DNA from 2 places in the Candidatus Mycobacterium wuenschmannii genome. Region 1 is predicted to be linked to the other one. Evidence: predicted binding sites of a transcription regulator. Region 1 holds the regulator's gene; the other holds the start of a gene.
What was found. The regulator LexA, encoded in region 1, represses DNA repair genes until DNA is damaged. The targets are predictions, from matches to a motif close to CGAACANNTGTTCG.
Positions count from the first base shown of each region.

Region 2: the regulator LexA is predicted to act here: its motif matches at 3,502-3,515, upstream of PT015_RS23195 (error-prone DNA polymerase).

Region 1 covers NZ_CP126981.1:516,526-528,753, forward strand. Annotated here, with positions in the region: gene PT015_RS02620 (acyl-CoA dehydrogenase family protein) at 1-1,123, shown strand, start outside; gene PT015_RS02625 (LGFP repeat-containing protein) at 1,520-3,568, shown strand; gene lexA (transcriptional repressor LexA) at 3,578-4,276, opposite strand; gene PT015_RS02635 (LysM peptidoglycan-binding domain-containing protein) at 4,490-4,972, shown strand; gene nrdR (transcriptional regulator NrdR) at 5,081-5,545, shown strand; gene PT015_RS02645 (FAD-dependent oxidoreductase) at 5,567-6,781, shown strand; gene PT015_RS02650 (peroxynitrite isomerase) at 6,786-7,271, shown strand; gene PT015_RS02655 (PhzF family phenazine biosynthesis protein) at 7,268-7,954, opposite strand; gene PT015_RS02660 (alpha/beta fold hydrolase) at 7,979-9,001, opposite strand; gene PT015_RS02665 (proteasome assembly chaperone family protein) at 9,036-10,016, opposite strand; gene PT015_RS02670 (trypsin-like serine peptidase) at 10,238-11,026, shown strand; gene PT015_RS02675 (DUF4192 domain-containing protein) at 11,130-12,188, shown strand; gene PT015_RS02680 (metal-dependent transcriptional regulator) at 12,193-12,228, opposite strand, start outside.
Region 2 covers NZ_CP126981.1:4,802,056-4,814,283, reverse strand. Annotated here, with positions in the region: gene PT015_RS23200 (nitroreductase family protein) at 1-106, opposite strand, end outside; gene PT015_RS23195 (error-prone DNA polymerase) at 207-3,488, opposite strand; gene PT015_RS23190 (WS/DGAT/MGAT family O-acyltransferase) at 3,792-5,189, shown strand; gene otsB (trehalose-phosphatase) at 5,246-6,304, shown strand; gene PT015_RS23180 (PaaI family thioesterase) at 6,283-6,681, opposite strand; gene PT015_RS23175 (helix-turn-helix domain-containing protein) at 6,686-7,483, opposite strand; gene PT015_RS23170 (hypothetical protein) at 7,539-7,781, opposite strand; gene PT015_RS23165 (MaoC/PaaZ C-terminal domain-containing protein) at 7,810-8,682, opposite strand; gene PT015_RS23160 (histidine phosphatase family protein) at 8,818-9,522, shown strand; gene PT015_RS23155 (TetR/AcrR family transcriptional regulator) at 9,590-10,189, shown strand; gene PT015_RS23150 (MmpS family transport accessory protein) at 10,186-10,632, shown strand; gene PT015_RS23145 (MMPL/RND family transporter) at 10,629-12,228, shown strand, end outside.

The DNA.
Region 1 (12,228 bases):
GCCCGAGCACGATCTGTTCCGCGAGTCGTACCGCTCGTTCCTGGAACGCCACGTCGCCCCGTACCACGATGAGTGGGAGAAGGCGAAGATCGTCGACCGCGGCGTGTGGCTGGAAGCCGGTAAGCAGGGCTTTCTTGGAATGTCGATCCCCGAGGAGTACGGCGGCGGTGGCAACTCCGACTTCCGCTACAACACCATCATCACCGAGGAGACCACCTACGGCCGCTACAGCGGCATCGGCTGGGGTCTGCACAACGACATCGTCGCGCCCTACCTGATGAGCCTGACCACCGAAGAGCAGAAGCAGCGCTGGCTGCCGAAGTTCTGTACCGGCGAACTCATCACCGCGATTGCGATGACCGAGCCCGGCACCGGCAGCGACCTGCAGGGCATCAAGACCCGCGCCGTCAAACACGGCGATCACTACGTGCTGAACGGCTCCAAGACGTTCATCACCAACGGCATCAACGCCGACCTGGTGATTGTCGTGGCGCAGACCGACCCGGACAAAGGCGCGCAAGGCTTTTCGCTGCTGGCAGTCGAACGTGGCATGAAGGGCTTCGAGCGAGGCCGGCACCTGGACAAGATCGGCCTGGATGCCCAGGACACCGCAGAATTGTCGTTCACCGACGTCGAGGTGCCCGCCGAGAACCTGCTCGGTGAAGAGGGCATGGGCTTCATCTACCTGATGCAGAACTTGCCGCAGGAACGGATCTCGATCGCCATCATGGCCGCGGCCGCGATGGAGCAGGTGCTCAAGCAGACGGTGGAGTACACCAAGGAGCGCAAGGCCTTTGGCAAGCCGGTCGGCAGTTTTCAGAATTCCCGATTCTTACTCGCCGAACTGGCCACCGAGGCAACCGTCGTGCGCATCATGGTCGACGAATTCGTCGCACTGCACCTCGAAGAGAAGCTGACGGTCGAGCAGGCCGCCATGGCCAAGTGGTACGCCACCGAGAAGCAGGTGCACCTGATCGATCGCTGCCTGCAGTTGCACGGGGGATACGGCTATATGCGCGAATACCCCGTTGCGCGTGCGTATCTCGACGCGCGCGTGCAGACCATTTACGGCGGCACGACCGAAATCATGAAGGAAATCATCGGTCGCAGCCTCGGTGTCTGACCACGGGAATTGATTGCGCGCGAATCACCTTTGCGCGCACTCCGTGCCGTCCTGCGCGCAACGCGGCTCCGTCGAAAAGTGGCTGCGGACTAGGCCAATCCGGCAAATCGTCGCCGGTGGTCCCTGCCCAGTTCAGGCGCGCGTGCGAACTCGGTCAGCGCAGATCGGGCGGCTATTTGTGCCGCGATGTGCGTTTCTACAGCTACGGACCGTAATCTGAAGGCCGAACGACACAAACCGGCCCAACGGACCGCAATTCGGCATCGACACGATGACCATTCCGTAGGGTCTCTGTATGACTTCCCATGCGGTCGTCGCCTGCAGCAGAGCTGGGCGATCCGCGGGGCGGTTGAAACTGTGCCCCGAATTCGGGTTCGGCGGCCGCGGGAGGGCGGGATGACAACGCAGCGAAAACGATCGGGCATCCTCGCGCGCTCGACGCGTGGCCTGGTGGCGCTGGCAGTGACACTCACCTGCGCGGCCCTGCTGACCCCCGCCGCGAGCGCATCACCGATCGGCGACGCCGACAACGCCATCACCGCGGCTTGGAAAGACGCCGGCGGGGACACCTCCGACCTAGGCGCCAAACAGGGGGAGTGTTACGTCGCGGGCCAGGGATTCGCCCAGGACTTCGTGCACGGCAAGATGTTTTTCACGCCGGCCAGCGGACCCCGATCGATGATGGGCGCGATTCTCGACAAGTACGAGTCGCTCGGTGGGCCGGCCGCTTCCGACCTCGGCTTTCCCATCACCAGCGAAGTTCGCGGCCTGGCGGGCCCGGACAGCCGGGTCAGCACCTTCTCGGCCAGCGACAAGCCGCTCATCTACTGGACCGCCGACCACGGGGCCTTCGTCGTGCGCGGTGCGATCAACGCGGCGTGGGACAAGCTGGGCAGCTCCGGTGGCGCACTGGGTGTTCCGATCGGCGACGAGACCTACGACGGCGAACTCGCAACCCAGGCGTTCAGCGGTGGCAAGGTGTCCTGGAACCGGCTGACCAAGGCCTTCACCACCGTCCCACCCGACCTGGCCGGCCAGCTCAGCGGGTTGCAGGTGCCGGTCGACCCGACCGCCGACATCAACATGGCGTGGCGGGCCGCCGGTGGGGCCGCCGGTCCGCTGGGAGCCAAGCAAGGCGACCAATATCCGATCGGCGCGGACGGGCTGGCCCAGAACTTCGCCGGCGGCAAAATTTTCTTCAGTCCTGCGACCGGTGCGAATGCCGTCCAGACCGACATCCTGACCAAGTACGAGGCACTCGGCGGACCCGCTAAAAGCGATCTCGGTTTCCCCATCTCCAACGAGGCCGACGGCGGCCTGAAGCCCGCAAGCAAGGTCAGCGCATTCTCCGCCGACGACAAGCCGATCATCTTCTGGAGCGGAGATCACGGCGCGTACGTGGTGCGCGGGGCGATCAAGACCGCGTGGGACAAGCTGTTGGGCGCGACCGGCAAGCTCGGTGCGCCAATTGCCGACCAGACCATCGCCAAGGACGTGATCACGCAGAAGTTCACCGGCGGCCAGATCGCATGGAACAAGACGAAGAACACCTTCACCACTCAGCCGGCCAACCTGGCGTCGGCGCTGTCCGGCCTTCAGGTGCCGGGGCAGAAGACGCCGGCTAACTCCGCGACCCCCAACGCCGGAGGCAGTTGGCTGTCCGGCCACTGGGTGTGGCTGGCGGTCGGGGTCGGGGCGTTGCTGCTGATTGGTGTGCTGGCGTTGCTGATGCGCTCGTTTGGTCGCCGTCGCGCCGTCAAGCGCGACGCCATCGGCCACTCGGACGACGCCGCATACGAGCCCGTCACCGAGTCGGTCTCCCAATGGTCGCCCGAGGGTGACAGCGAATTGGCGTCGTCGAGCCTGGCCAAGGACTACCGGCCGCCGCGTCCGCGAACCGTGCGGCTGCCCAGTCAGTCGTCCAGCGCGTGGGCGCCGCCGGAGCACAGGAGCCTGGTCGACGAACTGCTCTCCGACGATGAAGCCGACAGCACCGAAAAGTTCTCCGAGTTCCGCGAATTCGGACAGGACGACGATTTCGGTCACGACGACGACTTCGAGCACGATGACGATGTCGAGCACGACGACGACCCGCACCACGACGCCGATGAGCATTTCGACGAGGACTCGGACGACGTCGACACCGACCCGACCGGAATTCCGGTGGCCGACGATGTCCGCGGCGGTCGGCATGCGGCGGCGGCAGACGACGACGCGCTCGTCACAGAGGCCGTGCCGATCGCGCGAATTGCGCCGGGGCAGTTGGCGATTCACCTGCCGATGGACGACCCGTACCAGGTGCCGGACGGCTACGTCGTCAAAGCCAACGCCAGCTCAGGGTTGTACTACATGCCCGACAGCGAGCTGTACGACGACACACCGGCAGAGATCTGGTTTGCCAGTGAAGAAGTCGCCAAGGCGAATGGATTCCACCGGGCCGGTTGACCGGCGACGTCAGATCTTGCGAATGACCGTGACGACCTTGCCGAGTACGGCCGCGTCGTTGCCCGGAATCGGGTCGAACGCGGGATTGTGCGGCATCAGCCAGACCTGGCCACCGGTGCGCTTGAACGTCTTGACGGTCGCTTCACCGTCGATCATGGCCGCGACGATGTCGCCGTTGTCGGCGACGTTCTGCTGGCGGACCACGACCCAGTCGCCGTCGCAGATCGCCGCATCGACCATCGACTCGCCGACCACCTTCAACAGGAACAGCGCGCCCTCACCGACGAGTTCGCGCGGCAGCGGAAAGACGTCCTCGACGGCCTCCTCGGCCAGGATCGGGCCACCGGCGGCGATCCGGCCGAGCACCGGCACGAAGGTCGGCTCCGGCAGCGCATCCGAGCCGGCGACGTCGGTGAGCGCCGGAGTCTTGGATGCGTCGTCGGCCGAGCGGACGTCGACGGCACGCGGCCGATTCGGGTCGCGGCGGAGGTAGCCCTTCTTCTCCAGCGTGCGCAGTTGGTGTGCAACTGAGGACGTTGACGTCAGGCCGACGGCGTCGCCGATCTCCCGAATGCTCGGGGGATAGCCGCGGCTGGTGACCGACGCGCGGATGACGTCCAGGATGGTCCGCTGGCGCGGCGTCAGCCCTGAATCCGCAGATCGCGGGGCACGTGCGGAGTCGGCGTCCGGGGTCTGGCTATCGCTCATATGGACGAATGTAGCGGCATTTGCCCTAGATATCAAACATGTGTTCGACCCGTGTCGCGATTAACGCCTGATCAGGGCTGCAAAAGTTGTCGGTGGGCCGTTCTATCGTCTTCAGCGTGTGCAACAGTTCGATCACATGTTCGGTTTTCGAACACATTATCGATTACTCTTCGAACAAGTGATCGACCCGCAAGCCCGACTGGAGGACCCCACATGATGCACATCGAGACGATCTCCCGCAGCCCGCAGCCCCGGGTTCGGCCGGTTCAGGTGCGTCCGGCCGGCCGCAGCGGCCGCCCCGGATCCCGCGGCCCGCAGTCATCCAGGCCCGTCGCGGCCCCGCCGCGCTATCGCGGTACCGGCGTGCTGATGTCGAACGCATCGCATCGCGCCCGGCCGATCACCCCGGTGACCACCGTGGCGCTCGCCCTGGTCGCCGCCGGCATCACGGTCTGGCTGGGGTTCGTCGCCCACTTCGGCGGCATGCTGCACAGCGGTCCCGAGAAGGCCGCGGTCCAGATGCCGGACCAGCTCGCCGTCGTCCGGGTCGAACCCGGGGAGACGTTGCAGCACTTGGCTGCCCGGGTTGCCCCGGACGCGCCGACCAGTCAGGTCACCGCCCGCATTCGCGAACTCAACGAGCTCGACTCGTCCGCGGTGACGGCGGGGCAGACGCTTATCGCGCCGGTGGGCTGAGCCGTTCACCAGCCGCGACACTCCCTGACGCTAGGCCGTCGCCCTTGGGCGCAGGTAGGCTCGGGGAGGCCCGGGACACCCCCGGATCGGCGCGGCAAAGGAGCGGCCATGCACTGTCCGTTCTGTCGGCACCCGGATTCGCGAGTCGTCGACTCCCGTGAAGCCGATGAGGGACAGGCGATCCGGCGCCGCCGGTCGTGCCCCGAGTGTGGCCGCCGATTCACCACCGTGGAAACCGCGGTGCTTGCTGTCGTCAAGCGCAGTGGCGCGACCGAGCCGTTCAGTCGGGAAAAGGTCATGCGCGGCGTGCGGCGAGCATGCCAGGGACGCCAGGTCGACGACGACGCGCTGAGCCTGCTGGCACAGCAGGTGGAAGACGCGGTTCGGGCGGGCGGATCGCCGGAGGTCCCCAGCAACGAGGTCGGGCTGGCCATCCTCGGCCCACTGCGCGATCTCGACGAAGTGGCGTACCTACGATTCGCGTCGGTGTACCGGTCTTTCGAATCCGCCGCGGATTTCGAGCGCGAGATCAAGGCGTTGCGGGCCCACCGAAAGGTGTCCGCCCCCGGTTGACCGGCGTCGTAATGTCGGAGCATGACTCGTGTCGTGCACACCCAGGTATGCGTCGCCGGCGGTGGTCCCGCGGGCATGGTGCACGCGCTTCTGTTGGCGCGGGCGGGAATCGACGTGACGGTGCTGGAGAAGCACAATGACTTCCTGCGAGATTTCCGCGGCGACACCGTGCATCCGAGCACGCTACGGATCATCGACCAGCTGGGGCTGATCGACGAGTTTCTTCGCCTCCCGCACACCAAGGTCCGTCGTCTCGCCTTCGATACCGACGGGACGCTGCGAACCTTCGGGAACTTCAGCGCGCTCGCGCGGCTGGGCTTCAAGCAGCCCTACATCGCGTTGATGCCGCAGTGGGACTTTCTCGACTTCCTGGCCGAAAAGGCAAGCGCTTACCCGGAATTCACGCTGATCCGCAATGCGGAGGTTACCGACCTGATCTTCGACGGGGATCGCGTCGTCGGAGTGCGCACGCCCGACCTCGAGGTGCGTTGCCAGTTGGTGATCGGCGCGGACGGACGCAAGTCCGCGGTGCGCGCAGCGGCGGGACTGCAGACCGCAGCGTCGAACTCGCCGATCGACGTGCTGTGGTTCCGGCTGAGCTGGCGTCCGGGCGATCCGCAGGAGTTGGTGGGGATCGTCCGCAAGGGCCTGATGATGGCGATGATCTATCGCACCGACTACTGGCAGATCGCCTACATCATGCCCAAAGGTGAGAACCCACGCGACGGTTCGCTCGGAGAGTTCACGCAGCGGCTCGTCTCCGTGCAGCCGCAACTGGCCGAGCACGTCAAGGATCTGCACTCGTGGGACGACACCAGCCAGCTCGACGTGCGGGTGGACCGCCTCGAGAAGTGGTGGCGAAAAGGGTTGTTGTGCATAGGAGATGCCGCGCATGCGATGTCGCCGGTCGGCGGGATCGGCATCAACCTCGCGGTCGCGGACGCGGTGGCAGCGGCCAACGCGCTGTGCGGCCCGCTGCGCGAAAACCGGGTCACCGAAGCCGACTTGGCGAAGGTGCAGCGCCGCCGCGAGCTACCGACCCGCATCATTCAGGCCGGTCAGGTGTTCATTCAGAACAACGTCATCGAACCGAATCTCGCCGGCGACCTGTCCCCGGTCCGGGTGCCGAAAATCGTCGGCCGCGGGCCATTTCAATACATTCCGCCGATTCTGGTCGGCAGCGGAATCCGACCCGAACGCGTCCGTACGCCCGACGTGCACGCCGGACTAGGCTGACCGGATGCCGCCCGAACTACACCCCAACCTGCACCACCTGGCGCCATTGCTCGGCACCTGGCAGGGCCGGGGGGCCGGCGAGTACCCGACCATCGAGTCATTCGACTACCTCGAAGAAGTCACGTTTTCCCATGTGGGCAAACCGTTTTTGATCTACGGCCAAAAGACCAAGGCCGCGGCCGACGGGGCGCCGTTGCACGCCGAAGCCGGTTACCTCCGGGTGCCGCGCTACAACGAGATCGAACTGGTGCTGGCGCACCCGAGTGGCATCACCGAGATCGAAGTCGGCCGCTACATTGCCGACGGCGACACCATCGAGCTCGAGATGTCGACGACTCAGGTCGCCATGACGCCGTCCGCCAAAGAGGTGACGTCACTCGGTCGCCGATTCCGGGTCCACGGCGACGAGCTCTCCTACTCCCTGGAGATGGCCGCGGTCGGGCAGCCGCTGCAGCATCACCTGTCGGCGACGTTGCATCGCAAGGGTTAAGAGATTCGACGCACGCCGTCCTCGGCGACGAAGCCGCCGACCCGGACCCAGCCGTGTGGGCTCCACGTCGTCTCGATCACCGATCCCGCACCTTGCGTGATGTGCAGGTCGCGGCTGAGATAGTCGGTGATGCGCACGGCCGCCGACCCCGTCGCCTCGTCTTCTGGCACACCGAGATTGGGCGCGAACATTCGCGAGCGCAACGACCCGGCGGGCTCGTCGGTCCATGTCCAGAGATAGTGTGCGACGTCGTCGGAGAAGTCGGCTGGGTCGGCGGCGGCCAGGTCGTCGGCGCTGTCCACATCGTGGATCGCGAACTCCGGTGACCAGTCCGAACGGGCGCTGACGGTAGTGATGTCGCCGTCGAAGCGCACCTGCACCAGGCCGGCGGGCACCTGCAGCGTGTGAATGGGCCGGCCAATCGAGCGCAACCACCACGCCGCTCCGACCGTCGGATGCCCGGCGAACGCCAGTTCGGTCAGCGGGGTGTAGATCCGCGCTTTCGCGGTGGTGGCCCCGTCTGTGGGCACCTCGACGAAAACTGTTTCGCTGTAACCCAATTCGGTGGCGATTCGCTGGTGCTGGTCTGGTGTGATCGTGGCCGCGTCGACGACGCCGAGTAGATTGCCGAAATTGCCTGCCGCATCAGTGAATACCCGCAACACGGTGACGTCGACGCTCATGGGAGCGACTCTACGGGGCCGCGGTCAGGTGGCGCTGCGCTCGTCGGCGCCCATGGCCTCGAGCACCGCGACCCGGGTGTCGATGGGTCCGGACACCGTCTGTGCACCGCCGCCGGTGCGGAGCAGTTCGCGAAGCGCGGTCTGGTCGTAGTCGGCCGGCGCGGTGGTGTCGATGAAGCGCTCGACGATCTCGATGAAGCGGTCGGGATCGTCATGGAACGGGAAATGCCCGGAGCGCTCGAAGATCTCGAGCTGGGAGCCCGGCATGGCGGCGTGCGCCATGTGGGCGTGGCTGATCGGCACGACGACGTCGTCGGTGCCCCAAATGATCTGCACCGGAACGGATTGCGTCAGATAACATCGGTCCAGCATCGTGACGCTCTGGCCGCGCCAGTCCACCACCGCGCGCAGTGTCCGGGTGAATGCCGCCGAGGCCATCGGCTCTGGGAGGCCGGCCAAGATCCGCAGTACATCGGGCAGATCATGGCCGATCGCGGTGGAGCCCACCAACATTCCGGCCGCGCGGCCGACGATTTGCAAAGCCGGCAGCACCAACGGCAGTCGCAGCAGCGCCAGCGCCTCGCTGCCCATCGGCAGCGACGCGAACCGCAGCAGAATGTTGACGTCCTTGGTGACGCCGCCGGCGGCGACCAATACCAGTCGCTCTACCAAGTGCGGGAACTGGTAGGCGAATTGCATGGCGACACCGCCGCCGAGCGAGTGGCCGATAACGGTGACGCGCTCGATGTCCAGAACCGACAGCAGGTCACGCATTCCGTTGGCGTAGGCCGCAGCCGAATAGTCCGCGCGCGGCTTGTCCGACTCGCCGTGTCCCAGCAGATCGACCGCGATGACGGTAAACCGTTGCGCGAGAGCGGATTGCACGGTCGACCAGGTCGTCGAGTTATCGCCGATGCCGTGGATCAGCAGGATCACCGGACCGGAGCCGGCGATACGGAACGCGCGCCGGTAGCCGTGCACCGTCCGGAACTGGAGTTGCGGCGTGACCTCGCGCACCGAGCGAAGATTCGGTTTGCGCTGAGTCATGTCGCCAACTTCGCTGTCGGGCCCGATAGGGCGATCAGGTCGGATCGTCGTCGTTCTTCTCGGCCTGCTGGGCCAGGAATCGCTCGAACTCGGCTCCGAGTTCGTCACCGCTGGGTAGATCTTCATCCCGCGTCAGGAGAGACCGATTCTCTTGCGCGGCAATGAAGGCATCGTACTGTCGCTCCAGCGCCTCCACCACTTGAGCGACATCCGAGCTGGCCTCGACCTGTTCATCGACTTTGACCTTGACTTCTTCCGCAGCCTCGGTCAGAGAGGTCAGAGGAAGTTGCAACGCGCCGGTCTTGGCCAGCTGCTCCAGCAGTGCCTGCGCAGCCGCCGGATAGTCAGTCTGCGCCAGGTAGTGGGGGACGTGCACGGTGTAACCGACGACCTCCTGACCGTGCTGCGCCATCCGGTACTCCAACAGGTTCGACGCGCTGCCGGGAACCTGCACCTCGGAGATCCACGGCGTGAAGTCGGCGATCAGCTCGCGGTTGTTCGAGTGCGCGGTCAGCGTGATCGGCCGGGTGTGCGGTACGGCCATGGGGATGGCGCCCAGACCGATGGTCTGTCGCACGCCGAGCCGCTCGGCCAGCAACCGGACGGCTGTGATGAACCGCTCCCACTTCAAGTCCGGCTCCATGCCGGCCAACAACAGAAACGGCGTCCCTACGCTGTCGTGCATGGCGTAGAGGCTCAGTTCGGGGTCCTCGTAGTGGGTGAAGTGGTCGGTCTTGAACGTCATCAGCGGCCGCCGCGAGCGGTAATCGAGCAGTTCATCGATCGCAAACGACGCCACCAGCTCGGTGTCCAGCGAGTTCTTGAGGTGGCCGGCCGCCAGCTTGATCGCGTGACCCGCGTCGGAGAAGCCTTCGAGGGCGTGCACCAGAACCGGCCCGCGGCCGTCGGACAGCGACAGTTGGGGCGCCGGGAACTCGAGCTCGTACATGGCGTTCTGCTCGGGCTGGTAGCGCCGGTCCCGGTCGGGTGTTTCGGACGGCTCGTTGTGGCCCATCTCGGTTGCCTCCTCGCCACGGCGCGGTGTCACTCGCCGTGTCAGATAGTGTCCCTCAGTCCGCCGAGCAGCGGATACCTGACCCGCCCGCCACTGTGCTGACCAACGCGATCAGCACCGGCGACATTCCGGGGCATACCCGATTCCCGCTGCGCCGAAAGTGCCACGCCGACAGCGTCGATCGGCGCTCCCACGTGTGCAATCGGGCATGATCGACCGCGATGCGGATATTGGCGATAGCGGCGGTGCTAGCGATGGTGCTGGGCGGCTGCGGACATTCAGCCCAATCGGTACCCGTGATCAGCAAACCGGATGAGGCGGTCGCCGGCGCCATGAACCGGGTCATCGCCGCGCCCGTCGACCCCGATCCGCGGGTTGGTGCGATCTTCCTGTCCGAGGGCGATCTGCACGCCTGCACCGGTTCGGTGCTGCACTCGACGGCGGGCAATCTGGTGCTGACGGCCGCGCACTGCCTGAGCACCGGCGGCGGACCGGTGCGCTTCGTTCCCGGGTTTGCCCGCAACGTCGTCCCCGCGGATGTGTGGACGGTGGACACGGTCTACCTGGATCCGCGCTGGCTGGCGACAAAAGACCCCCATGCCGACTACGCGATCGCCCGCGTGAGCCGGCCGTCCGGCGGACTGGTGGAGGCGGCGGCGGGCTCGGCGTTGTCGCTCGGTTCCGCACCCGCGAGAGGCAGCGAGGTGACCGTGGTGGCTTATCCGGCGGGAATCGGCGGGGCGCCGATCGGGTGCCGGACCGGCACCGGACTCAGTGATGCCGGCTACCCCGAGTTGCCGTGCGCAGGCCTGGTCGACGGGACCAGCGGCGCGCCCTGGATCAGCGGTTCGACCGTCACCGGTGTGATCGGCGGCCTGCACGGTGGCGGCTGCGCGGAGAACCTGTCCTACTCACCGCCGTTCGACGAGCACCTCGCCCAGCTGTTCGCGCGGGCGCAGGCCGGCGGCCCGGGTGATGCGGCGCCGAGGTCCTTCGACGACGAGTGCTGACGGCCGCTCCGGTCATTCACAGTCGGTGCTTCATGCACAGCAGGCCGCCGCGGCCGCTCGCAACGCGGACGGCGTGACGGTGTCGCTTGCCAGCGTCGTCGCCATGACCAAGCAGCGACATGACTTTGAACTGAATCGGCCCGGCGCGGTGATCGCCGCGCTCCCCGCGGTGCTGGGCTTCGTGCCCGAAAAATCGCTGGTGTTGTTGTCGATCGACGGCGGCGAACTCGGGTCGGTGATGCGCGTCGACCTGTCCGACACGATCGCCGAACAGGTCGCGCATCTCGCGGAGGTCGCCGCCGCCGCGGGCCCTGAGGCGGCCATCGCGGTGATCGTCGACGCCGACGGCGCGGGCTGCCCGATGTGCAACGACCAGTACCGCGACCTGTGCTGGACGTTGACCGACGAACTCGCCAGGCACGACATCGCGTTGTGGGCCGTCCACGTCGTGGACCGGGTGGCGGTCGGCGGTCGCTGGCACTGCGTCGACGGCTGCGGCGCCGGAGGTGTTGTCGAGGACCCGTCGGCCTCGCCGCTGGCGGCCGCCGCGGTGCTGGACGGGCGGCGGCTCTACGCTCGCCGAGCCGATCTGCAGGCGGTGATCGCGGTCGCCGACCGGTTCCGCAGCGCGGAGTTGACCGACCTGATCGCCGAGCGTGCCGCGCTGCGCGACACGTCGCATCGCGCCGACTCCGATCGCTGCGTGCGCCGCGACATCGAAGCCGCGATGGCGGCCGCGGCTGCCGTCGCCGACGGGCAGCAGCTTGCCGACACCGAGGTTGCCGGGCTCGCCTGTGGGTTGGCAGACGTCGAAGTCCGCGACACGTTGTACGCGCTGGCCGTCGGGCACAGCGCCGGCGACGCGGAGTCGCTGTGGGCGTTGCTGTCGCGCACGCTGCCGATGCCGTGGCGCGTCGAGGCGTTGGTGTTGTTGGCCTTCAGCGCCTATGCCCGCGGCGACGGGCCGCTGGCCGGGGTGTCGCTGGAGGCCGCGCTGCGCTGCGAGCCGGGGCATCGGATGGCGGGGATGCTCGACACGGCGCTGCAGTCGGGCCTGCGGCCCGAACACATTCGGGAGCTGGCGATCACCGGCTACCGGTTGGCCGATCGGCTCGGGGTGCGGCTACCGCCGCGGCGAGTGTTCACCCGCCGTGCGATGTGAGTGGCTAGACCTTTTCGACCTTGACGGCGTGCGCCATCTC
Region 2 (12,228 bases), 820 kb from region 1:
GACATTCCATCAGGACCTCGCGCGATACCGGCTTCTCGAAGTCGAGACGCTTGCGGACTGAGCGAGTGGTGGTGAGCAGTTCGTCGACTGAAAGGTTGAGGGCCATGCTTGGAGACTACTCATCCCGCCGACACCTCCCGCGAGTGTGCGTTCTACGACGCGTACTCGGTGTGTTGCGTCGCGAAATTCACTCTCGATCGGACACCTCACCGGAAATCGCGGGACTTCGATCCGACTTTCAAGCTGAGCTTGGCGATCCGCTCGGCCATGACAGTGACTGCGCCACTGGCGTTTTGGACCTGGCCGCGAATCAGCAGCGCCGGCGACGTCTGGGCCACCTTGCGGTGCCGCGCCCACACCCCGGGGGTGCACAGCACGTTGACCATCCCGGTCTCGTCCTCGAGGTTGACGAACGTCACCCCCTGTGCGGTACCGGGCCGCTGCCGATGGGTGACCGCCCCGGCGACCAGCACCCGATCTCCGTCGGGCACCGACAGCAGATCGGCCGCGGGAATCACCCCCAGCCCGTCGAGGTCCGAGCGCAGGAACTGAGTCGGGTAGCTGTCCGGCGAGATGCCGGTGGCCCATACGTCGGCGGCGGCCAACTCCACCTCGCTCATTCCGGGCAGCGACGGGACATGCGACGACGAGCCGACACCCGGCAGCCGGTCCGGCCGTTGGGTGGCGGCCGCGCCGGACGCCCACAGCGCCTCGCGCCGCGACATGTCGAAGCAGTTCAGCGCGCCCGCGGTGGCCAGCGCCTCGGTCTGCGGCACGGACAGCTGGACCCGGGTCGTCATGTCCAGCAGAGAAGTGAAGGGGCCATGTGCTTTTCGCTCCTCGACCAGCTTCTCGGCCAGCTCGTCGCCGATATGACGGACCCCGGCGAGACCCAGTCGCACCTCGGTCCCGGCGTTCTCCAGCGTGGCGTGCACGACGCTGGCCGCGACGCACGGTCCGTGCACGGTCACGCCGTGCCGTCGGGCGTCGGCCACCAGCGACTGCGGCGAGTAGAACCCCATCGGCTGCGCCCGCAGCAGCGCCGCGCAGAACGCCGCCGGGTGATGCAGCTTGAACCACGACGAGTAGAACACCAGCGACGCGAAGCTCAGCGAATGACTTTCCGGGAAGCCGAAATTCGCAAAGGCCTCTAGCTTTTCGTAAACCCGGTCGATCACGTCGTCGGGGACACCGTGCAGATCCCGCATGCCGTCGAAGAACCGGTCGCGCAACCGCTGCATGCGTTCGGTCGACCGCTTGGATCCCATGGCCCGGCGCAGCTGATCGGCCTCAGCGCCGGAAAAGCCGGCGCAGTCCACCGCGAGTTGCATCAACTGCTCCTGAAACAGCGGCACTCCCAACGTCTTCCGCAACGCCGGCTCCATCGACGGGTGGTCGTACTCGACCGGGTCGAGGCCGTTGCGTCGCCGGATGTAGGGGTGCACCGACCCGCCCTGGATGGGCCCGGGGCGGATCAACGCGACCTCGACCACCAGGTCGTAGAACACCCGCGGCTTGAGCCGCGGCAGCGTGGCCATCTGCGCGCGCGACTCGACCTGGAACACCCCGACGGAGTCGGCGCGCTGCAGCATCTCGTAGACCGCGGGTTCGGACAGGTCCAGCGTGGACAGGTCGACCTTGAGGCCCTTGTGCTCGTCGACCAGGTCGATGACGTAGTGCAGCGCCGAGAGCATGCCCAGCCCGAGCAGGTCGAACTTCACCAAACCGATTGCCGCGCAGTCATCTTTGTCCCACTGCAGCACGCTGCGGTTCGCCATGCGCGCCCATTCGACCGGGCAGACGTCGGCGATCGGCCGGTCACAGATCACCATGCCGCCGGAGTGGATGCCCATGTGCCGCGGCAGGTTCTGGATCTGCTCGGCCAGGTCGATAACCTGCTCGGGGATGCCCTCGATGTCCGACGGACGTCCACTCCAGTGGCTGATCTGCTTGCTCCACGCGTCCTGCTGGCCCTGGGAGAACCCGAGGGCTCGTGCCATGTCGCGCACCGCGATTCGGCTGCGATAGGTGATCACGTTGGCGACCTGTGCGGCGTAGTCGCGACCGTACTTGTCGTAGACGTACTGGATGACGTTCTCGCGCAGGTCCGACTCGATGTCGATGTCGATGTCGGGCGGCCCGTCGCGCTCCGGCGACAGGAACCGCTCGAACAGCAACTCGTTGGCCACCGGGTCGACCGCGGTGACGCCGAGCGCGAAGCAGACCGCCGAGTTGGCCGCCGATCCCCTGCCCTGGCACAGGATGTTGTTCTCCCGGCAGAACCGGGTGATGTCGTAGACCACCAGGAAGTAGCCCGGAAACTTCAGTTGCTCAATGATTCTCAGCTCGTGCTCGATCTGGGTATACGCCTGGCGCGCCCGGGCCCGCGGACCGTAACGAAGCAGCGCCCCCGCCATCGTCAGCTCGCGCAACCAGCTGTCCTCGGTGTGTCCGGCCGGGACGTCAAACGGCGGCAACTGCGGGGCGATCAGCGCCAGGCCGAAGGAGCACTGCTCGCCGAGTTCGGCGGCGGCGGTCACCGCGTCGGGGTGCTGCGCGAACAGCCGCGCCATCTCCTCACCGGAGCGCAGATGCGAACCGCCCAGCGGCGCGAGCCAGCCCGCCGCCTCGTCCAGCGACTGCCGGGCCCGGATCGCACCCATCGCCATCGCCAGCCTTCGCCGCGACGGCCCGGCGAAATGCGCGCCGGTGGTAGCCACGCAAGCGAGCCCGAATCGCTGCGCCAGCACGGCCATGTCGGCGTTGACGTCGTCGTCACCCGGGCAGCCGTGCTGGGTCAATTCGACGCTGACACGCCTCCGCCCGAACCGGTCCACCAAATCGGCCAGGGCCGCCGACGCCGCCTCCAGTCCACCGGCGACCAACGCGGAGCGGACATGGCCCTTGCGGCACCCGGTCAGGATCTGCCAGTGGCCACCCGCCGCCGCGGTGAGCGCGTCGTAGTCGAAGCGCAGCTTGCCCTTCTCACCGCCGGCCAGGTGTGCCGCGGCCAGCTGTCGCGACAACCGGCGGTAGCCCTCCGGTCCGCGGGCCAGCACCAGCAGATGCGGGCCGGCCGGGTCGGGGTCCTCGGTCCGGGCGATGGATCCCAACGAGAGTTCGGCACCGAACACCGTGCGCATGTCCAACTCGACGGCGGCCTCGGCGAACCGCACCGCGCCGTACAGCCCGTTGTGATCGGTGAGCGCGATGGCACGCAGGCCAAGCCGCACCGCCTCTTCGACCAGCTCCTCGGGGGCACTGGCCCCGTCGAGAAAGCTGTACGCCGAATGCGCATGCAGTTCGGCGTACGGGACGGCCGAACGGCTCGGCCGGTCTTCGTCCGGCGGCTGGTAGGCGACTCGCTTAGGCGACCGCGGCGCCTCGTCCGCCGGCGTCCACACCGTCGGCGTGCCCGCACGGCGCGGCTTGCCGGAGAGCACCCGCTCCATCTCCGACCAACCCGGCGGCCCATTGCTCCACCCCACCGCAACAGTGTATCGAACTCATGTTCGAATAGCTCGCATGCCGTCGCGCCTCGTTTGACCCGGCCCGGCTGACAAGCGGTTCGCCCGCGCGGGCTCGTCATCCGCAAAGACTCAAAATCCGCGCGCCGCCAATTCGCTTGAATCTCAGAGAATCTCAGCCTCTACCCTCTTGAACGCGAGTCCAACTGCGTTGCCACACAACCGACTCCAGTTGTTTACACGAATTAATCTGGCCGCCACCTCTGACCGCCGGTCACCGCCAATACTCGTAGGCATCCCAAAGTCGAACGGCGGTGATGATTCGTGGAGCAGCTCAACACGCTCGATGCCGGCTTCCTCATGGCCGAGGATTCAGACCGCAATGTCAGCCTGGCGATCGGTGGCATCGCCATCGTCGACGGTAAGTTACCCAATCACGAGAAGTTCAAAGCCGTTCTGGCAGAACGTGTTCAGTCCATTCCCCGCTGCATGCAGATGCTGCGTACCCAACCCTTCGATCTCGGCGCCCCACAGTGGGTGGCAGATCCAGCATTCGACATCGACCGCCATGTTCGCCGGATCGCCGTACCGCGCCCCGGCGACGACAACGAATTGTTCCGCGTCGTCGCCGACGTGCTCGAGCGTCGCCTCGATCGCGATCGGCCACTGTGGGAATGCTGGGTGATCGAGGGCCTCAAGGGCAACCGGTGGGCGATCTTGATGAAGGTCCACCACTGCATGGCCGACGGGATCTCGGCGACCCGCATCCTCGCCCGGCTCTGCGACGAGATGGACGGCGACGTGTTCGCCCGCCCAGTCGTCGCCAAGCGGGGCGGCCGTCGCCCCAAACACCTGGCATCGGTGCCGGAGAACCCGGCGCGCTCCCACCCGCTGAACAACCTCTGGCGGACCGCCACCGGACTCACCAACACGGTGACCCGGACGGTCGGCGGCGCGACCGAGATCGCGGCCGGCCTGATGCGCCCGACGGCCGGATCGTCGCTGGTGGGCCCCGTGACGGCGATGCGCAAATATCGCGCCGTCCGCGTCCCGCTGACCGATGTCGAGCAGATCTGCAACAAGTTCGACGTCACCATCAATGACGTCGCGCTGGCGGCGATCACCGAGGGCTACCGATCCGTCCTGCTGCATCGCGGCGAGCAGCCGCGGCCAGACTCGTTACGGACCCTGGTGCCGGTGTCGGTCCGCGGCGGCGAGTCGGCGGACCAGCCGGGCAACAAGATCTCCATCATGCTGCCCTACCTCCCGGTCGAGGAAGACGATCCGCTGCAGCAGCTGCGCGCGGTGCACAGCCGGATGACCCGCACCAAGCAGGGCGGGCAGAAGCAGGCCGGCAACATGGCGGTCTCGGTGACCGGATACGTGCCATTCATGTTCTCCTCGTGGCTGATTCGACTGCTCACCCGGTTACCGCAGCGCGGCATCGTCACCCTCGCCACCAACGTCCCGGGACCGCATCGCCGGCTGGAGATGATGGGCGGCACGGTCAGCCGGCTGCTGCCCATTCCGCCGATCGCGCTGCAACTGCGCACCGGCGTCGCGATCATGAGCTATGCCGACGACCTGGTGTTCGGGATCACCGCCGACTACGACGCGGGATCCGACATCGAGGTGCTCGCCGACGGCATCAAGATCGCCGTGTCGCGGCTGGACATGCTCAGCCAGGACTCGATCCTGCTGTTCGACCGCAAATCTGTCTGACGGTCACCGACTAATCTGGCTTCCGGCGCCGCGACCGCGGGCCGGGAAGGCGGGGCATGCCGGTCACCATCGACCCACGCCGCATCGACACCGTGTTGTTCGACGACGAACCCGATGCCACGTTCGCGGCACGCCTTGCAGACGCGGGCATTCGCGTCGGTCGATCTGACGACGCGCAATCGGTGCGGATCGGCCGCAGCGCCGTGGTCGCGTCCACCGAAGACTCGGCGGAAGCCGCCCGGGCCGCCGGTTTCGCGTTGGTGATCGGCAGGGGCGACGTCGCTGACGTCGACATCCGCACCGGGGATCGCCGGATGTCCGAATTGCCCGACGGTATGCAGGCTCTCGACGTCGCCCGCAAGCCCGCCGTGTTCTACGACTTCGACGGGACGCTGTCCGAGATCGTCAACGACCCCGCCGCCGCGCGGTTGGTCGACGGCGCGGCCGACGCACTGACAGCGCTATGCAACCAGTGCCCGGTGGCGATTCTGAGCGGTCGGGATCTGGCCGACGTGCGGGATCGGGTGGGCCTGCCCGGCCTGTGGTACGCGGGCAGTCACGGCTTCGAGCTGACCGGACCCGACGGACAGCATCACCAGAATGCTGAAGCAGCCGCGTCAATACCGGTGTTGACCGAAGCCGCCCGCGAGCTGGCCGATCAGCTCGGCGGCATTGCCGGAGTTGCCGTGGAGCACAAGCAATTTGGTGTAGCGGTGCACTACCGCAACGCTGCGCGCGACCGGGTCGGTGAGGTGCTGGCGACGGTGCGACAGGCCGGGCAGCGCACGTCGCTGCGGGTGACGACGGGCCGCGAGGTCATCGAGCTGCGCCCGGATGTGGACTGGGACAAAGGAAAAACGTTGCGCTGGGTGCTCGACTACATCCGCGACAACCAGGGCGGCGGCCCGCTACTGCCGATCTACCTCGGCGACGACATCACCGACGAGGACGCCTTCGACGCGGTCGCCGACGACGGCGTCGCGATCCTGGTGCGTCACGACGACGACGGCGACCGTGCCACCGCCGCCCGCTACGCGCTGGAAAGCCCCGACAAAGCTCGCGAATTCACCGCGCGGCTAGCGGACCGGGTCGATCACAAAACCGCTTGCGACTGAATGGTTTTGGCGGCCAACTTGCCGTTCTCACCGCGAATCTCGGTCTCCACCACGATGACGCGCCGCCCGACATGCAGTGGGCGGCTGTGCGCCTTGACCGTGCCCGACCTGGTCGCACCGAGAAAGTTCGTCTTGGATTCGATCGTCGTGGTACCGGCACCTTCGGGAAGGTTGAGAAACGCGCACACCGCACCGCTCGTGTCGGCCAGGGCCATCACGATGCCGCCGTGCAGCACACCCCCGCCGGTCGTCAGACCTTCCGCCCAATCCAGGCTCAGCACAACCTCTTCCGGGCTTGCGGCGTCGGCGGTGATGCCCAGCGTGACGGCCAGTGGAACCAGGCCGTGAATCATCTCGGTGGCTGCGCTGTCGGTCATCGGCTCACTTCCTCAGTGCGTGCAAGACCTCGGCGGTCTCGGCGTCGGCCGGATAGAACGATTCGATCGCCAGCTCGGCGACCGTGACGTCCAACGGCGCCCCGACTACAGCGATCATGCTGAAGAAGGCGAGCTCTTTTCCGTTGTGCCGCAACCGAAGCGGTACCGCGACGTCGGTCGGTTCGGGACGCTCGGCCTCGCCGCCCGGGTAGGCCGACACCTCGTCCAACAGTTCGGCCAGTCGCGGATCGCGCGTCGCGAGCACCTGCCGATGCACCCGCTCGAGCGCGTGCGCCCGCCACTCGGGCAGGTTGACGATACGGGGCGCCATGCCGTCCGGGTGCAGCGACACCCGCAGGGCGTTGATCGGCGGCGTCAACAGCGCGGGGTCGCAGCTTTCGATGAGCACCGCGATGGCGGCGTTGCCGTCGAGCATGTCCCACCATCGATTGATCACCAGCGCCGGATACGGCTCGTGGCCGGTGAGGATCTGTCGCATAGCGGCGCGAAACCGGGTCAGCTCCGGCTCGTCGAGCGCATGCTCGGGATAGGCAGGCGCGTACCCGCCGGCCAGTAGCAGCGCATTGCGCTCCCGCAGCGGGACATCGAGTTGTTCGCTGAGCCGCAAGATCATCCCCGACGTCGGCTGCGAACGTCCGGTCTCCACGAAGCTCAGGTGCCGCGCCGAGATCTCGGCCTGAATCGACAAGTCCAGCTGGCTGATTCGGCGGCGCTCACGCCACTCCCGCAGCAGCTGACCGACTGCCGGCGTCGCACGCGAGCCGCGGGTCAGGGTCGTCATCGCCCCGATGCTAGCCGCGCGGCACCGGCGCCACGATTACCTGACAGGTAATGCCTCAGCTGTCCTTGTCGTCGTCAGACTTGTCGTCATCAGGCTTTTTGTCGTCAGACTTCTTGTCGTCCGACTTCTCGCTCTTGCCGGTGTCGAGTTCGAGCGTCGCCCAGTGACTCGGCGAGATGAAAACCGTCCAGTCGCCCTCGTCGCGGCCCAGCTTGACGACCCCGTTGTCGACTTCCCACTTGGTGCTGTCGTCGTAATCGGTCGACTGTCCGTCGCTGTAAGTGAGTTTGAATGCCATGCCCGGGACTGCCACGCGGACGACCGGGCTAAACCTCGGTGTATTCCACCGCGCCGTCTTCGAGCACCAGTCGGGCATTGCTGCCGTCGGGCCCGGCCGCTTCGGTGCGGAACACCGCCCTGCCGGGCTCGGTGCGCCAGATCAGCGTCGTCAGCGTCTCGCCGGGAAACACGGGCTTGGTGAACCGGGCGTCGATCGCGGTGATCGCGTCGGCGTTGCCCTTGCCGAGCTCGGCGATCAGCGCGCGACCGGAGAACCCGTAGGTGCATAGTCCGTGCATGATCGGCTCGGGAAAGCCGGCCAGCTCCTTGGCGAACCACGGGTCGCTGTGCAGCGGATTGCGGTCGCCGGAGAGCCGGTAGATCAGCGGCTGGTCCTTGCGGGTGGGCAGCGCGACCCGGGCGTCGGGCTCGCGGTCGGGCACCTCCGGCGCGACGGGACGCTCGCCCGGCTGTCCGCCGAACCCGCCCTCGCCGCGGATCACCAGCGTGGTCAGCGTCTCGGCGACCAGCGCGCCGGTGTCGGGATCGGTGCCGCGACCGCGCAGCATCAGGATCGCGTTCTTGCCCTCCCCCTTGTCCTGGATGTCGGCCACCTCGGTGGTCACCGAAAGTTTGCCCGCGGGTGGCAGCGGCGCATGCAGCCGGATGCCCTGCGAACCGTGCAGCAGCATCGCCCAGTTGAACGACCCGACCTTGCCGGCCGCCCCGAATGCCGGGCAGCAGATCACCGCGTACGTCGGCAGCACCTGCTGGTCGATGTCGTGGCTGTTCTCGGTGGTGAATTTGAGATCGTCGAGACCGGCCCCCACCCCGAGCGCGTAGAGCAGGGTGTCGCGGTCGGTCCACTCGAACAACTGGGGCTCGGTGGTCGCGCCGACGGCATTCGGGTCGATCGCCATGCGGGTCTCCTCTTCGGTCGGCCGGGTCTCATTGATTTGGCAACGCCATTTCATCACCCGCCCACCGGTGTGATTTATTCAGCCAACCCTGGCAAACGTGCCCCGCCGAGGGCCCCGGCAAGGCAGGCTGTCCGCATGCGCAATCGCACTGTCGCCTGGAAGGTGGCTGCCGTCCTCGCCGCCGTGATCACCGTCGCCGCCTGCTCGAGTTCGCCGAAGGTGCGCAGCATCACGCTGACGTTCATCCGGCACGCCGAGTCGACCAGCAACGCCGAGCACGTCATCAACACCGACGTTCCCGGCCCGGGACTCACCGCGGACGGCAAGGGGCAGGCCGAGCAACTCGCGCATCAGCTGTCGCGCAACAACTTCGACGGCGTCTACGCGTCCAACATGGTCCGCACCTCGGAGACGGCGGAACCGCTGGCCCACGCGTTGGGCAAGCACGTCGAAATCCTGCCTGGCTTACGGGAAATCGATGCGGGCCGCTACAACAACTCCCCATCCAAGCGGGCCGACCTCACTTACCTGATCGCCCCGTCGCTGTGGTTGAAGGGCGACGTCAAGGACGCGGTCCCCGGCTCGATCAGCGGTGTTGAGTTCAACGACCAGTTCAGCGCGGCGGTGCAGAAGATCTACGACAGCGGCAACAGCAGGCCGGTGGCGTTCGCGCACGCCGAGTCGATCATGTACTGGACGCTGATGAACGTGAAGAACCCCAAGGACAGCCTCGCGACCAGCCATCCGCTGCCCAACCTCGGCCGCGTGGTGATCACCGGCAGCCCGGTGCTGGGCTGGACATTGGTCGAGTGGGACGGGATCAAGGACTTCAGCTACTGACGTAGCGAATTCATCCGTTCGGTACGGTACTGGACAGTACTACCCCTGCCCTCTAGGGTTATCCGCTGTGACCGGGACGGTTCAGCACGGCGTGACTGCTTCGCCCTGGTCGCCGCGCGAAACCGAGTTGCTCGACGTGACTCTGCAGCTACTGCAGGAGCACGGGTACGACCGTCTCACCCTGGACGCCGTGGCCGCCCGGGCCCGGGCCAGCAAGGCCACCGTGTACCGGCGCTGGCCGTCGAAGGCCGAACTGGTGTTGGCCGCCTTTATCGAGGGTGTCCGGCAGGTCGCGGTGCATCCGCACACCGGCAGCCTGCGCGGCGACCTCATCGCATTCGGGGAGGCGTGCCGCGAGCAGGCCTCCGCCCAGGCCGGCACCATCCGCGCGGTGCTCGTCGAGACCTCGCGCCACCCCGCCCTAAACGAGGCGCTGCAGCATCAGTTCCTCGACCAACGCAAGGCGCTGATCGACGAGGTGTTGCACGACGCAGTCAAGCGCGGCGAGATCGACGCCGCGGCGATCAGCGACGAACTCTGGGATCTGCTGCCCGGCTACCTGATCTTCCGGATCATCATGCCGAACAACCCGCCGACCAAGGCAACGGTGGCGGCCCTCGTCGACGAGGTTCTGCTCCCGAGCCTCAGCCGAAAGGTGAACCGGTGAAAAGCTTTTCGCCGACGGCATTCGTCCGGCGACGATGGATGCTCATCGTCGCGGTCGTCGTGATCGTCCTCGCCGCTTTCGGAGTCGACCGACTGCACGGCGCCTTCGACTCGGGCAAGAACGCCGCACACGGCGCCAGCGCCTCCGACGAGATCGTCCCGTTCAACCCCAAGCACGTGGTGTACGAGGTCTTCGGCACACCCGGGGCCACCGCGACCATCAACTACCAGGACGTGCACGCCGCTCCGCAACGGATCGACAACGCCCCGCTGCCATGGTCGTACACCATCACCACCACCGACCCCGCGGTGATCGCCAACGTCGTCGCCCAGGGCAACGGCAACACACTCGGGTGCCGAATCACCGTCAACGGCGTCGTCAAGGACGAGAGGACCGTCAACGAATTGAGCGCCTACACCTTCTGTCTGGACAAGTCCGGATGAGCGACCACAGCGCGCGGCGGCCCCGCGTCCCGCATCTCATTCACCGGCTTGCATTGCCGATCCTGCTGTTCTGGGTGGCGGCGGCGATGATCCCGAACATCGTCATCCCCCAACTGGAAGAGGTCGGGCGGCTGCACAACGTCGGCATCAGTTCCCCCGATGCGCCGTCGTACCAGTCGATCAAGCACATCGGAAAGGTGTTCCACGAGTTCGACTCCGACAGTTCGGCGATGATCGTGCTCGAGGGCGACAAGCCCCTCGGCCCGGACGCGCACAAGTTCTACGACCAGATGGTCCACAAGCTGGAGCGCGACACCGCGCACGTCGAGCACATCCAGGACTTCTGGGGTGACACCCTGACCGCGGCCGGGTCACAGAGCACCGACGGTAAGGCCGCCTACGTCCAGCTGTTCCTCGCCGGGGCCCAGGGCGACGCGAAGGCCAACGATTCCGTCGACGCCATCCGCAACACCATCGACCACATGCAGGCGCCGCCCGGCGTCAAGGTCTACCTGACCGGCGCCGCGCCGGCGATCGCCGACCAGTTCACCGCGGGCAACAAGGGCAACAACAAAGTCACCGGGCTCACCGTTGCCGTGATTGCGGTGATGCTGTTCTTCGTCTACCGGTCGTTCGCCACCACCGGACTGGTTCTTGCCACCGTGCTGATCGAAATGGCCGCCGCGCGTGGGTTTGTCGCATTTTTGGGCAACGCGGGAGTTCTGCCGCTGTCGACCTACGCGACGAATCTGCTCACGCTGCTGGTGATCGCGGCCGGCACCGACTACGCCATATTCTTCGTCGGCCGCTACCAGGAGGCCCGGTCGGCCGGCGACGAGCGTGAAGACGCGTACTACAAAATGTACGAGGGCACGTCGCATGTCGTGCTGGGCTCGGGCCTGACCGTCGCCAGCGCGGTGGCCTGCCTCGCCTTCACCCGACTGCCCTACTTCCAGAGCCTGGGCATCCCCGCCGCGATCGGCATCGTCATCGCGCTCGTCGCTTCGCTGACGCTGGGTCCGGCCATCCTCGTGATCGCCAGCCGCTTCGGGCTGTTCGATCCCAAACGCGCGCTACAGACTCGCGGCTGGCGCCGCATCGGGACCGCGATCGTCCGGTGGCCGGGCCCAATTCTGGTGGTGTCCATCGCAGTTGCCCTCATTGGACTGCTCGCCCTGCCCGGCTACAAAACCAGCTACGACATCCGTCCCTACATTCCGTCGGACGCGCCGGCCAACGTGGGGTACACCGCCGCCGAGCGGCATTTCTCCCGCGCTCGGTTAGAGCCCGAGCTGCTGATGGTCGAGGCCGACCACGACCTGCGCAACCCGGCCGACATGCTGGTGCTGGAGAAGATCGCCAAAGGCATCTTCCACATTCCCGGAATCGCTCAGGTGCAGTCGATTACGCGTCCGCTGGGCGCACCGCTGGACCACAGTTCGATCGCGTTCCAGATCAGCCAGCAGAGTGTCGGTCAGGTGCAGAACCTGAAGTATCAGGCGGACCGCGCGCGCGACTTGCTCACGCAGTCACAGGAACTCGACAAGACCATCGGAATCCTGCAGCAGCAGTACACGCTGCAGCAGCAACTCGCCA